3 regions of the Ornithinibacillus sp. 4-3 genome follow, and region 2 is predicted to be linked to each of the others. Evidence: riboswitches for the same ligand, from Rfam matches in the RefSeq annotation. Region 2 holds a riboswitch; each other region holds the start of a gene.
The links. Region 2 has a riboswitch for S-adenosylmethionine ahead of metK (methionine adenosyltransferase). Riboswitches for the same ligand answer to the same signal wherever they lie in the genome.
Positions count from the first base shown of each region.

Region 1: another riboswitch for S-adenosylmethionine. It lies ahead of AB4Y30_RS17160 (O-acetylhomoserine aminocarboxypropyltransferase/cysteine synthase family protein); the one in region 2 lies ahead of metK (methionine adenosyltransferase).
Region 3: another riboswitch for S-adenosylmethionine. It lies ahead of AB4Y30_RS15790 (ABC transporter substrate-binding protein); the one in region 2 lies ahead of metK (methionine adenosyltransferase).

Region 1 is NZ_CP162599.1:3,567,835-3,572,966, reverse strand. Features, by position in the region: gene AB4Y30_RS17160 (O-acetylhomoserine aminocarboxypropyltransferase/cysteine synthase family protein) at 1-1,133, opposite strand, end outside; SAM riboswitch class I at 1,257-1,377, opposite strand; gene megL (methionine gamma-lyase) at 1,553-2,737, shown strand; gene AB4Y30_RS17150 (hypothetical protein) at 2,767-3,135, shown strand; gene AB4Y30_RS17145 (hypothetical protein) at 3,169-3,675, opposite strand; gene AB4Y30_RS17140 (DUF3278 domain-containing protein) at 3,779-4,243, opposite strand; gene AB4Y30_RS17135 (helix-turn-helix transcriptional regulator) at 4,244-4,441, opposite strand; gene cls (cardiolipin synthase) at 4,624-5,132, shown strand, end outside.
Region 2 is NZ_CP162599.1:2,395,128-2,400,259, reverse strand. Features, by position in the region: gene AB4Y30_RS11770 (ABC transporter substrate-binding protein) at 1-722, opposite strand, end outside; gene pckA (phosphoenolpyruvate carboxykinase (ATP)) at 1,017-2,594, opposite strand; SAM riboswitch class I at 3,069-3,177, shown strand; gene metK (methionine adenosyltransferase) at 3,350-4,543, shown strand; gene AB4Y30_RS11755 (gamma carbonic anhydrase family protein) at 4,586-5,113, opposite strand.
Region 3 is NZ_CP162599.1:3,244,819-3,249,950, reverse strand. Features, by position in the region: gene AB4Y30_RS15800 (ABC transporter substrate-binding protein) at 53-1,630, shown strand; gene AB4Y30_RS15795 (ABC transporter substrate-binding protein) at 1,892-3,481, shown strand; SAM riboswitch class I at 3,575-3,692, shown strand; gene AB4Y30_RS15790 (ABC transporter substrate-binding protein) at 4,054-5,132, shown strand, end outside.

The sequences.
Region 1 (5,132 bases), 1.2 Mb from region 2:
TGGATAATTAATGATTTCGCATCACCAACATTTGCAACATGTGACCATAGCTTCACATTGTCGATTGCTTTTCTTCCAGCATCACGACCGCCTTTAATTCCAAATGTAACAATGGAACCGTAACCTTCTGTAAAGTACTTATGTGCAAGCTCATGTGATGGGTGATCTTTTAAGCCAGGGTAGTTCACCCAATCTACCGCAGGATGTGTTGTTAAGAACTTAACAACTTTTTCTGTATTTTTCGCATGACGTTCCATTCGTAAATGTAAAGTTTCTAATCCTTGCAACAATAAAAATGCGTTATGTGGACTTAAGCAAGCGCCGATATCACGCAATAACTGTACTCGTAGTTTAATAGCAAATGCAGGTGCACCTACATCTACATAGCGTAATCCATTATAGCTATCATCTGGCTCTGTAAATCCTGGGAATTTTCCATTACTCCAGTCAAATTTTCCGCCATCAACGACAACTCCAGCAATGGAATTCCCATGTCCACCAATCCATTTTGTGGCAGAATGAACAACAATATCTGCACCCCATTTTAATGGATGCGCGATTCCAGGTGCGAATGTGTTATCAATAATAAGAGGAATCCCATGCTCATGAGCAATATCAGCTACAGCCTCAATGTCAAAAACATACAAGCTTGGGTTTGTAATGGTCTCCCCATAAACTGCTTTTGTTTTATCCGTAATAGCTTCTCTAAAGTTTTCAGGATCCGATCCATCAACGAATTTTACATTGATTCCATATCTAGGCAAGGTATGGACGAATAAATTATATGTTCCACCGTATAGGTTACTATCTGTAACAATTTCATCTCCAGCACTTGCAATATTTAAAATGGCAAATGTAATTGCCGCCATACCAGAAGAAGTTGCGACAGCTGCAACCCCGTCTTCCAGTAAACTTACACGCTGTTCAAATGCATCCACCGTTGGATTGGTAATACGAGTATAAATATTTCCAGTTTTTTGTAATGCGAATACGCCTTGGGCATGCTCTGAATCCGGGAATACATAGGATGTTGTTTGGTGAATAGGTACTGCGCGAGATCCTGTTACTGGATCAGGGACCTGCCCACCATGAAGTAGAATAGTATCTTGATCTTGGAAATGAAATGTTGACATAATTAATAATCCTCCTCTTAATTTTTAGAAGCTTATATTGTAAAGATGTGATGATTCAAATTCAGAAAAAGAAAAGACCTCTTCTGAATAAGAAGAGGTCGTATGGTAAGGTCACGAATCCTCCTCTTATCTTCCAGATTAATGCGATTAATCTGTAGGATTTGGCACCATTAAAAGTAAAATTATTTACTCCAAGGTTGCTGGGCTTCATAGGGCCTATCCCCTCCACCACTCTTGATAAGAGATTGAGCATATAACTTAACGAGTATTATATAATTCCATTTTTTTAATTGCAAGTAATTTTCACACTAGTTTTTGTTTTCTTTGTTCAGATAATTAGATTGAAAATTCAGATGATAAATGCTTTTCAATGCTAGTTGTATCCAGTACAATAAAAGTCATAGGAATGGAGGGATTGTATGCCGAAAAAATATCAACGATTTGAAACGGCTATTATTCATGAAGGATATGATGAAAAAGAAGTATTAGGAAGTCTTGTTCCTCCTTTGTTCCAATCATCTACATTTGTATTTGATTCTGCTGAGCAAGGAGAACAACGATTTAGTGGTGAAACAGATGGTTATACCTATTCACGATTACGTAATCCTACTGTAGCGATATTAGAAGAAAGGATTGCTGCAATAGAAAATGGTGAAAAAGGTTTAGCATTTGGTTCTGGTATGGCTGCTATCTCCGCTGTATTATTTTCCTTAACGAAAGCTAATGACCATATCATTAGCTCTGTAGCTTTATATGGGAATACATTTGGTTTATTGAAATTAATGGAGGAAAAATACAATATTGCTCATGAAACTTGTAGTATGAAATCTACAGAAGAAATACGTTCATTGATTCGAAAAGAAACGGCATGCATTTTTGTGGAAACACCAGTAAATCCAACCATGCAGTTAATTGATCTGAAAATGGTAGCAGATGTGGCTAAAGAATTTGATATCCCTGTAGTAATAGACAATACATTCTGTTCTCCTTATTTACAACGCCCATTAGATTTAGGCTGTGACATTGTTGTACATAGTGCTACAAAATATATTGGGGGTCACGGAGATGTTGTTGCTGGTTTAGCAGCAGGAAAGGCAGAGCTAATTGAGCGAATTCGCAAGACAACGTTTAAAGATATTGGTGGGATTATTTCTCCATTTGATGCCTGGCTTCTGTTACGTGGTTTGAAGACATTGCCTGTTCGAATGGATCGTCATTGTGAAAATGCTGAACAGATTTTTAAACGTTTAAAAGAACATCCAAAAGTAGCAAATGCTTATTATCCAGGAGACGCTGATGCTCCAGATTATGAAATATTTAAGAAACAAATGAAAAGTGGAGGAGGAATGATTGCATTTGAAGTTGTTGGTACAAAGAAAGATGCGCAAAAGTTTTTAAATGCAGTAAAAGTAATTAAGCTAGCAGTTAGTTTAGGTGATATTGATTCCCTTATTCAACATCCTGCAACGATGACACATAAAATTGTTCCAGAGAAAGAGCGTTTAGAAATGGGAATTACTGATACAATGATTCGACTTTCCATTGGTCTAGAGGCATGGGAAGACTTGTGGGAGGATTTAGAGCAAGCATTAGAGGTCATCTGATGTATTTGTAATAGGAATGGAGCAGAACTATGACGTATTATTATTTTATTGGTGCTGATGTCACTCTCAAGCCGTGGGAAGATAATCGTAATGCGATTGGAATATGGCCGAGCGAAGATGATGAAGGTTATTTTGCTAAGGCGCTACACTATCCTCTTCAACATGAGATTTACAATGGACTAGATAGTGAAAGTGAAACGATTAGCTTGATGAATTACTTACGTTTTCAAGCAGAGGATAAGGAGCAATGTGTTTTTGAAATTGCACATTTGCTAAGCTCCAATATAGAAGATTATCAGGTGAAGGAGCGGGTGGATAAAATTTTCTCTGAAATCCAGTCGCCAAAGGAGCTTATTATTCCAGTTGGAACGATATTAACCATTCGGAAAAATAAATAACTATCAAAAAGCGTGGGGAAATAATTAATTTCCTCACGCTAAATTTGTTTGTTTTTTCATTTTCTTAAGCTTTTTTTTCATTTTCTTCTTTTGTCTGCGTTGATGGTTCATATAGGATAATAGAGCACCGGTAACAACTACACCTCTTGAAGCATTACGAATCAAGCTAGGGACTGGACCATTTTCTATAGGACGTGGATCTGAATGAGTGCTATATGGCGTGCTCGTAGACTCAATCGTTTGATCTTTTGATGGCACTGTATGGTACGTATACGCATTTTTTGTTGTATCTTCTTTGTTTAAAGCATCTAGATTCTTAGGCTCTAGACTGTCATCTGCGTGCTTGTCATAACGCATTAATGGAATGAAAATAGCCAGTAAAGCCAAAATAGCAACTATCCCGACAATGATGACTGCGGAAAAAGAATTTGTTGAAGCAAATATGAAAGTATTGCTAATGGAAAGATCCATAGCAAAAGTAGGTGTAGCCCATACTAGAAATAGGAAAACAGAGAATAATACTACCATTGTTTTTTTCATTTGGATCATTTCCTTCCGAGTTTTTCTTTCGTTAAACATACCATTTCTATTAGTTTATTTCAAAGTATACGAGATTTTTAGAAAATCATATCCCGTAATCCAGTTAAGCTAATTCTTTATTCTTTTTATAAGATTTTTGCAAGGAGATATAATTTATGATGAACCAGAAAAATCCAGCAAATATTGGAAGAACAATGGTTTCAGCCCACTTGCTTATTTCATTAGGTAACCCCTCAAAAATAAGTAAAAACAATATAAATGTACTAGCAAATATAGCACTTCTAAATGTAATATGATTACGTTCCTTTTTAAAGGAAGTTTCTGAGACAACATCTGTATATTCCATACCAGACAGAATATATCGAATTAGAACATAGATGATAAAAACTGCAATCGGTAGAAAAAGGATAGTGTCAATTTGATTTTTAAATATTGGAATATATTTACTGCTAATTAACAATGCTATAAGAGAAAACAATAATATAAATGTTCCCTCTGCTACAAAATAGAGTATTCTTTTTTCTTTGTACTCATCCGTTGGTAATAAGAAAGCAATCCAAGATTTCATTTATCTCTCCACCTTCCAAAATAAATCGTCTAAAGTTTTATTAAGTTCTTTGGCAATAGCAATACAGAGCTGGAGACTGGGATTATATTCACCTTTCTCAATAAGGCCAATTGTTTGTCTTGCAACCCCTACTCTTTGAGCTAATTCTTGCTGTGTAATATTCATTTTAATTCTTGTGATCTTCACATTGTTTTTCATTAGTTCACCTGTATCATGTAATATATATGTACCAAATGTAATTTATATATTACATTGAATAGAAGTAAAAATCAATACTAAAATAAATAAAAACCTATAGAGAGCAGTTATCTTTTATATAAATTTTTATTTCTGTGCTATGATGAGTGATAGGAAGCTCTTGGGTGTAAGGGGTGTTTAAATTGGGTTTTATTACATTTTTCTTAGGATCTATAATGATATTTAACTTTGTCTTAGCATTTACAGTAATATTCCTTGAGCGTAAAAATGCTCCCTCTACATGGGCTTGGTTAATGGTTCTATTTTTTATACCAATTGCTGGCTTTATATTGTATTTAATTTTTGGGAAAAAATTGAGCCGTAAAAAGATCTTTACTTGGGATACAAAAAGTAGACATGGGGTAAAGAATCAAGCTAATCAACAAATCCAAGCACTAGAAAAAGGGGAGTTCTCATTTAAACAGCAAGAGTTCTCTGCATATAGTGATATTTTTTATTTACATTTAAAAAGTGATGATGCTATTTATTCAGAAAATAACCAAGTAGATATTTTCACAGATGGTCGGGAAAAGTTTGATGCTTTGATTTATGACTTGAAACGAGCAAAAGATCATATTCACTTAGTTTATTATATTGTCCGTGATGACCAATTAGGTAATGAAATTGCTAATGTGTTAATAGACAAGGCAAG
Region 2 (5,132 bases):
ATGGCACGTGTAAAACTCAAAGCAACATCCCTATCCTTTTCTAAGAAGCTTTGTTTGGCCATAAATACGGTATAAGGTAAGCGCCCAGATTCTTCTCCAAAAGAAGCAATGGTGTAACCAGCTCCTTCTTTTTCCATAACGCTTGCTGTAGGTTCAAATAGCTGCACATATTCATAATCACCTGAGACAAAGGCGCTTGGAATATTTGCAAAGTCTATGTTCTGAGATAACTCTAAATCCGCATGTGGATCAATACCGTTTTTTCTAAGAACAAATTCTCCAACCATTTGTGGCATTCCACCTTTACGTTGCCCAAGAAATTTGCTGTCTTTTAGGTCTTCCCAGCTAAAGTTAGGTTTAGGTTCCTTGGCAACTAAAAACGTTCCATCGGTCTGGGTGAGTTGAGCAAAATTCACAGCATGATCTTTGGAATCTTGTGCATAAACATAAATAGATGTTTCGGAGCCAACGAGCGCAATATCAATACTATCTGATAATAATGCGGTCATGGTTTTGTCTCCACCCCAGACAGTCTGTAAGTCAACTTCAAGACCTTCTTCTTCAAAGAAACCTTTTTCAAGTGCAATGTATTGTGGTGCATAGAAAAGAGAACGTGTAACTTCTCCTAACTGGATGGATGTTTTTTCATTTGTATCACTACACGCTGACAGAAACACGAGTAATATACATGAAAACAAGGCAAAATATTTAATTTTATTCATTCAACTCTACCCTTTCAAAATTAGTGTAATGTCAAAATAGCCTATGCATCATTGAAAAATTATGTGATTACTTTTCTGGGCTTTTGTAACAGGTAGAAAGGATGAAAAACTAAAGAGGTGTTTAGAAGCAGAATGGGATTTACAATAGGATCTGTGTTTCACGCTTATGTAGTAAAAATATAAGGTTAAAATATGATTCGAGTGACGAACGCAATAAATCGAAGCTAATCAGATTATCTATGCTGGGGGAAAGGGGAATAAAAAAGTCGACCTCATAATGAGATCGACTTTGTTTTACGCTGTAAAAGTAGGTCCTGCTTGTTTGATATTTTCACTTACTCCAGTAAATTTCTCGAAGTTTTCATGGAATTTCGCTGCTAATGCTTTTGCTTCTTTATCATAAGCATCTTGATCTGACCATGTGTTTTTCGGTACTAATACATCGCTAGGAACTCCAGCAATTTCTTGAGGAATTTCTAATCCGAAAATCTCATCTTTAACTGTCGCAACATTGTCTAATTCACCAGTTAAAGCGGCTTGAATCATTCCACGTGTATATGCAAGTTTCATACGGCTACCAACACCATATGGACCGCCAGTCCAACCAGTATTTACTAAGAATACACTAACATTATGCTCATCAATTTTCTTACCTAACATTTCTGCATAAACAGAAGGTGCTAATGGTAAGAAAGGAGCTCCAAAGCAAGTAGAGAAAGTTGCTTGTGGTTCAGTAACTCCACGTTCTGTACCAGCTAACTTACTTGTAAATCCACTTAAGAAATGATACATTGCTTGATCCTTTGATAGCTTACTAATTGGAGGTAAGGTACCAGAAGCATCAGCTGTTAAGAAGATAATCGCTTTTGGATGTCCAGCAACACTTGGTGAAAGTGCATTATCAATATATTCTAATGGATATGCAGCTCTTGTATTCTCTGTTAAAGAGACATCATCATAATCAGCTACACGAGTATCTTTATCTAAAACGACGTTTTCTAGTACAGAGCCAAAACGAATGGCATCATAAATTTGTGGTTCATTTTCTCTTGTTAAATTAATTGTTTTCGCATAGCATCCGCCTTCAATGTTAAATACACCTGTAGGACTCCAAGCATGCTCATCATCACCAATTAATTTACGGTTTGGATCTGCTGAAAGTGTAGTTTTCCCTGTTCCAGATAGACCAAAGAATAATGCAACATCGCCTTCTTCACCAACGTTAGCAGAGCAGTGCATAGATAGAATATCTTGTTGTGGTAGAAGATAGTTCATTACAGAGAAAATAGACTTTTTCATTTCTCCAGCATATTCTGTTCCACCAATTAAAATAATACGCTTGCTAAAGCTTACTAAAATAAAAGCTTCAGAGTTTGTACCATCTACAGCTGGATCAGCTTTGAATGTAGGAGCAGAAACAATAGTAAATTCCGCTTCTAATGTAGCTAGTTCTTCTTCTGTTGGACGAATAAACATTTGTTTAGCAAATAGATTATGCCACGCATATTCATTAAACACTTGGATTGGCAAACGGTACGCTTCATCTGCACCAGCAAAACCTTGGAATAGGAAAATCTCGTCTTTTTCTTTTAAGTATGCGACTACTTTATTAAGTAATTTATCAAATGTTGCTTCATCAGTCGGTTGATTTACATTACCCCAATCAACAAGATTTTCAGTAGTTTCATCACGTACAACGAACTTGTCGTTAGGAGAACGTCCAGTGTATTTACCTGTTGTTGCACAAATTGCGCCAGTAGAAGATAATTCACCTTCTTTGCGTGCTACCAACTTTTCGGTTAATTGTGCTACAGATAAATTTTTCTGTAGTTGCTTATGTGAGATAAGCTCTTGTAATAAAGATGAATTCATGAACAATACCTTCCTTTTTATTCATTTTGTATAAAATGTTTCAATACTTGTTCTTTTAAAAACGCTAATTAGATGTTTATTAGTATAGCAAATCTACCTAGATAGTCTATACTAATTCACGTGTTTTTTAAGTAAAATCAAAAAACTGTAACATATATGTATTACCATTAATACGATAACATGTTTTTAACTTTTCGAAAAGTGAAATACAGAATCTATTTTCCTTACTATAAAGTACCTGCGAAAATTCGACAGTTTGGAGCTTCGGTCTAATTAGAAATTTAGTTTGATAATAATTATTTAAAAAACCTAACTTTTATAAAAAAGATAATCTATACACATATATATAGCACGACTGAAGTTCTTTCCTATTTAATTATATAGAGGATAGGTGGTTCACTAGTCTATTCAATTTCTGAACAAAGATATTGACATCTATAAGTGAATTCGTTACGATATTTTTTAGCATATACTCTCTTATTTTGAGACGGTGGAGGGACAGACCCGATGAAACCCAGCAACCATCACACGATAGTGAAAAGGTGCTAACCTGTTGCAAGGAATACTCCTTGAACAATAAGAGCGAAAGGCTAATCCTTTCCTCTGTTTTGTAGGAAGGGCTTTTTTTATTTGATGTATTTTAAAATAATATATTTCGTTAAATGATGAAAGCTTTTTGGAATTAGTTAATAATAGAGAAGAATGCTAACAAATGACTAGAAGATGCTTAGAAAGAGAAGGAGGATTTCTTCATTATGTTAGAAAATCGTCGGTTATTCACTTCAGAGTCTGTTACAGAAGGACATCCTGATAAGATGAGTGACCAAATTTCAGATGCGATTTTAGATGAAATTTTAAAGCATGATCCATATGCTAGAGTTGCATGTGAAACAACAGTAACGACAGGCCTCGTATTAGTTGCAGGAGAAATATCAACAAAAATTTATGTGGATATCCCAGCAATTGTTAGAAGAACAATAAAAGAGATTGGATACACACGCGCAAAATATGGATTTGATTCAGACACTTGCGCAGTATTAACTGCAATTGATGAACAATCACCAGATATTGCAACTGGAGTAAACACAGCATTAGAAGTTCGAGGAGACGAAGCAGAGAGCGAACAAGAAGAACTTGGAGCAGGTGATCAGGGGCTTATGTTCGGTTTTGCATGTAATGAGACAGAAGAATTAATGCCACTTCCTATTTCTCTTTCTCACCAATTAGCCAAACGTTTAGCAGATGTCCGTAAAGATGAAACATTGGATTATTTGCGTCCAGATGGGAAAACGCAAGTAACAATTGAATATGATGATAATAATCAACCTATTCGTGTAGATACGATTGTGATTTCTACACAACATCATGAAGATATTACAACAGAACAAATTAGAAAAGATATGATAGAGTATGTAATTAACCCAATCGTGCCAGGTCATTTATTAGATCAGAAAACAAAGTATTTAATTAATCCTACAGGAAGATTTGTTATCGGTGGCCCTCAAGGGGATGTCGGTTTAACAGGTAGAAAGATTATTGTAGATACATACGGAGGATATGCAAGACATGGTGGTGGAGCGTTTAGTGGTAAAGACTCTACAAAAGTAGATCGATCTGCTGCATATGCTGCACGTTATGTTGCTAAAAATATTGTTGCTGCCAAACTAGCAGATGTATGTGAGGTACAACTTGCTTATGCGATTGGAGTTGCTGAACCAGTATCCATATCTATTCAAACATTTGGAACAGGTGTTGTGAGTGAAACGAAATTAGTAGAAGCAGTGCGCGCAAATTTTGATTTACGTCCATCCGGAATTATCAATATGTTGAACTTACGTGAGCCAATCTTTAGAAAGACAGCAGCTTATGGACATTTTGGAAGAAATGATGTGTTATTTCCTTGGGAGAAAACAGATAAAGTAGAACAATTACAAGCGTTTGTAAAATAAAAGAGTAGCGAGGAATTATATTTATAATTCCTCGCTTCTTTTTTATGCTTTCTTACCAAGATTAGTATGGTCTTTATAATATTGTGCTTTTTCAACATAAGAAGAACGAATTCTTGCCATTTCTGCTAAATCAGCTTCTGTTAATTCTCTAACTACTTTTGCAGGGCGTCCTAATGCTAATGTGTTGGGTGGGATTTTCTTTCCAGGAGGTACTAGACTTCCGGCCCCAATAAAAGCATTTTCACCGATTTCTGCTCCATCAAGTAAAATTGTTCCCATACCAATTAATGCGTTCTTATGAATTGTCGCTCCATGAACAGTCACTTGATGACCAATTGATACATCATCCTTGATGATGACAGGATGACCTGGACTTTGATGGATCATAGATAAATCTTGGATGTTAACACGATTACCAATAATAGTAGGTTCAACATCTCCGCGAATAACTGTATTAAACCAAACACTTGAGTATTCTCCAATTTTAACGTCGCCAATAATTGTCACATCGTGAGCAATAAAAGCAGTTTTATCTATTATTGGTTCTTTATGTTGATAATGATGTATCATTATTATGCCTCCTTGTACA
Region 3 (5,132 bases), 850 kb from region 2:
ATGAGGTTTCATGTAATTTATGAAAATGATGTTTGCAAGGAGGAATTATAGAATGGTAGTTTCAAGGTTTAAATCTGTACTTGGCCTGTTGATTATGATGTTGGTTTTAGCCGCTTGTCAAAGTACAGAGAATGAATCAAATCAAGCGAATGGTGAGGATACTGGTAGCGGTGAAAGTGAGGAGCTTAGGGTATCGATAAGTATCCAGCCACCAACACTTGATCCCCCGATGTCCACAGCGACGAAAACATCGCATGTAGCTCGAAATATTTTTGAAACGCTTGTGACATTAAATGCCGAGTATCAACCTGTACCCATGCTGGCAGACACAATTGACCAAAGTGATGATAGGCTGACATACACCTTTCATTTAAGAGAAGGTGTGTTATTTCATAATGGGAAAGAGATGGTTGCTGAGGATGTTGTCGCATCGATGAATCGTTGGTTAGACATCTCGGCAGGTGGAAAATTATTAGAAGGCGCAGTATTTGAAGAAGGGGATCCTTATACGGTTCTCTTAAAATTAGAAACTCCGATTGCAGATGTGTTGGAAATTATGGCTGATCATGTACAATTTCCTGCGATCATGCCTAAAGAAATAGTTGATACAGCAGAAGCAAGTGGAGTCACAGAGTATATTGGTACCGGACCTTTTCAGTTTAAAGAGTGGCGTCAGGATCAGTATATCCATTTAGAAAAGTTTGAGGATTATGTGGCAGTAGATGCACCTGCAGATGGGTTTAGTGGTAAAAAAGAAGCCTTTATCAACAATGTTTATTTTATGATTGTACCGGATCCAAGCACAACCTTTGCCGGTTTACAAACTGGAGAATTTGATATTGTGTATGATGTTTCGAATGATCAATATGAGCAACTTTTACAAGATGAAGCACTAAGTACCCGTCCTTACCATTTTGGTAGCCTTATTCTGTCGTATAACAAAAAGGAAGGACCGGCGACTGATCAGAAATTTAGGCATGCACTCAATGCGGCGATTAATTCCGATGATATAATGCAGGCTGGATTCGTGCATGAAGATCTTTTTGAAATTGATTCTGGATATATGACGAAGGATCGAACGAATTGGTATAGCGATAATGGAAGTGAGTTCTATAATCAAGCTGATCCAGAGAAAGCAAAACAGTTACTAGAAGAATCGGATTATAATGGAGAACCAATCACGCTCCTAACTTCACGTGATTACGAATTTATTTATAATGCATCTGTCGTTTTACAGGAGCAACTAGAACAAGTAGGAATCAATGTGGAATTAGAGCTTTATGATTGGCCAACCGTATTAGAAATGCGCCAGGATCCAGAATTATGGGATTTGCATATTAATGGAACTGCTACTCCTGTCACCCCTTCAAGCTTATTATTCTTGAACTATGATTGGGTAGGTTGGCCAGAACATCCTAAAATTGATGAATTACTAGCAGGCATTAAGGATGCAGTAGACCAGGAAGAAGCGAAGTCGCATTGGGATGAACTGCAAGAATTTGCCTGGGCAGACTATTTACCAATTTCTATCCTTGGACAATATAGTAATGTCATTGTTACTACAGATAAAGTAGTTGATTTCTCTGAATTCGAAGGTGGATTTCTTTGGAATACAAAGCTAGTAGAATAATAAGAAAAGTGCAAAGTTAGACAGTGCTATCTTTGAATAAGCATTAATTGCACAATTTTTATATTTTCCTATCTAAGAAAAAATAAAATAGTTGTCGGTGGCGGAATGATTAGGATTGTCTATAGTTTATTCCCCGCCACAGCTCTTATCATTAAATAGGCTTTTAAATCGTTCGTTTAGAGATCGATTTTATTTTTTAATTTTAATTCATAGTTTACTAATGTGAATAATGAGTTTTGAAGACAACAGGAGGGTACAAATATGAAATTTTCCAAACGCAGTCTATTCTTAGTCATGCTAGCATCTATTGTGTTTTTTATTATAGGCTGTAGCTCTAATGAATCAGAGGTAGATGGAAATAAATCAGATGAAACAAGCAATGATGAAGCAAATACTGGTAGTGTATTAAAAATTGCGCTAGATGGGCAACCACCAACTTTGGATCAACCGACAGCTGCCCCAACTGCAATTCGAGATACAGCTAGACTTATGTTTGAAACACTTTTAACAACAGATTCCAATTATGCTGCTGTTCCGATGTTAGCAGAATCTGTTGAGACTGATGATAATAAGACCTATGTATTTCATCTAAGAGAAGGGGTTTTATTTCATAATGGTAAGGAAATGATTGCAGAAGATGTGATTGCATCGATGGAAAGATGGTTAGAGAAATCAGCAATTACAGGAACTATTTTTGAAGGTGCAACTTGGACTGCGGAGGATAATTACACTGTTGTATTAGAATTAGTGGAGTCATCATCACTGACCTTAGATACCATTGCATCTTCTAAACAGGCAGCAGCAATTATGCCCAAAGAAGTTGTTGAAGCGGCGACAGCTGAAGGGGTTTCAGAATATATTGGAACAGGCCCTTATCAATTTGTAGAATGGAGACAAGATCAATATATTCATTTTACAAAATTTGATGATTATAGTGCTTTAGAGGAGCCAGCAGATGGTTTAGCTGGAAAGAAAGAGGCTTTAGTGGATGATATTTACTTCTATATTGTTACAGATGCCTCTACACGTATAGCTGGTTTACAAACAGGGGAATACGACTTTGCTTATGGTGTTCCTTATGACAGCTATGAACAAGTTAATCGTGATGAAAATATAAATACTCATCTTGATGTAACTGGAGTACAATTATTAGCTTATAACAAAGAGAAGGGGCCAGCTGCTGATGTTAGAATGCGTGAAGTAATTAATACAGCGCTAGATATTGAAGAAATTATGATGGCAGCTTATCCGAATGAAGACCTGTTTTGGTTACATTCCAGTTATATGGACGAAGACATCGTCAGTTGGGCAAGTGATGCTGGAGAGGAATATCATAATATCAATGATCCAGAAAAGGCAAAACAGATGTTGGAAGATATGGATTACAACGGCGAAGAATTTAAAATCTTAGCGACTCGTGATTATGATCATCATTATAATGCAGCAGTTGTCATCCATGATCAATTATCTCAAATTGGAATAAATGCGACATTAGAAATTTATGATTGGCCAACGGTGACACAGCTTAAAGATGATACTGATGCATTTGATGCCTATGTAATTTCTTTCTCAACGGTAAGTACACCACCACAATTCCTTGGATTAAGTCCAACTTGGGCTGGTGGAGTCAATGATGAGAAAGTTGTAGAAGATATGAAAGCTATAGAAACAGCGCCGACAACAGAAGAAGCTCAAGAAATATGGGAAGATTTACAACGCTATGCATGGGAAGAGCTTCTGCCTGTTACGACATTTGGAAGTTATAATAGCTTATATGCATCAAGTAATAAAGTTGAAGGAATCATTACCTTCTCAGGTCCAATTTTTTGGAATGTAACAATTGGGGAATAGGTATTAGTTTTCAGAAAAATGATTCTATTATTTAAGTGCTTGACAATAATAATAGACTTCATATATGATTAATTCACAATTTAAAAAGATAATTCCTTATCAAGAGTCAGGGGAGGAACTGGTCCTACGATCCTGCAGCAACCATCGAATAATTAAGAAGTATTCGATAAGGTGCCAATTCCAGCAAGCAAATAAGCTTGAAAGATAAGGAAGAGCGCGGATAATTTATCATGATATAGCCTCTTCCTTTGATGGAAGAGGTTTTTTAGTTGAGTAAGAAGGTATAAAGTTTTGCACAAATTAATTCTTATTCGGAGATAGCGCTGTCTAGCTCCGAGCGCCAAAAACTAAGAGATTTCGCGTCACGCCCTACAATAAGTCAACATCGGTTCGTGACCTCACCGTGTTTCCTTTATCTCGGTTGTGCCACTCCAATCTCTACGTTTTTAAACGGGCGCTCTACGCTTTTCTTGACTTCCAGAAAAGGGATTAGCAGTAAAATCAAGCTTTACATAGCTTTAAAACCTAGTAAACAAATGTGAATTCTAGGTATAAATCGGGAGGGATAAGACATGAATTTATTTAGAAAAGGTTTATTTTTTATTTTACTTGCAGTAGCAATTATTGCTGTAGGATGTGGACAAAGTAAGGATAGTCATTCAGATAGTGATAATGAAAAAGATTCAGGTGAAGCAGCAAACCAAGAAGAAGCTGCAGAAAATAGATTACGTATTGCATTAGATGCTCAACCGCCTAACTTAGATCAGCCGGCAAATACATCAACATCAGGCAGAGATACTTCTAGACTGATATTTGAAACACTTTTAACAACAGATGCAGAATTTAAGCCAGTTCCAATGTTAGCAGAATCTGTTGAAACAGAGGATAATAAAACATATGTATTTAAATTAAGAGAAGGTATTAAATTCCATAATGGCAAAGAAATGACTGCTGAAGATGTTATTGCTTCTATGGAAAGATGGTTAACCAAATCAACTATTACAGGTTCTATTTTTGGCGATGCAACATGGACAGCAGAAGATGATTATACAGTTGTTTTAGAGCTTAAAGAAGCATCTTCACTGACATTAGATACGATTGCTACATCAAAGCAGGCTCCAGCAATTATGCCAAAAGAAGTAGTTGAGGACGCTGGTGAAGACTTTGTAAATGAATATATCGGAACAGGACCTTATAAATTTGAAGACTGGAAACAAGATCAATATATCCATTTCACAAAATATGATGAGTATCAAGCAGTAGATAAAGAAGCGGATGGGTTATCAGGGAAAAAAGAAGCATTAATAGATGATATTTACTTTTACATCGTACCTGATACATCAACTCGTTTAGCTGGTCTTCAATCTGGAGAATATGATTTTGCATATGGTATTCCATATGATAGCTATGAATTAGTTACAAATGATGAAAACCTAAACGCACACATTACAGCAAGTGGTGAGCAATTTTTAATCTTTAATACAATAGAAGGGCCTGTAAGTGACTTCAAACTACGTCAGGCATTAAATACAGCAATTGACTCTGAAGAAATAATGAATGCAGCATTTCCAAATCCAGATCTTTACACATTAAAATCAGGTTATATGGATGATAATTTGGTTACTTGGAAGAGTGATGCTGGTAAAGAATA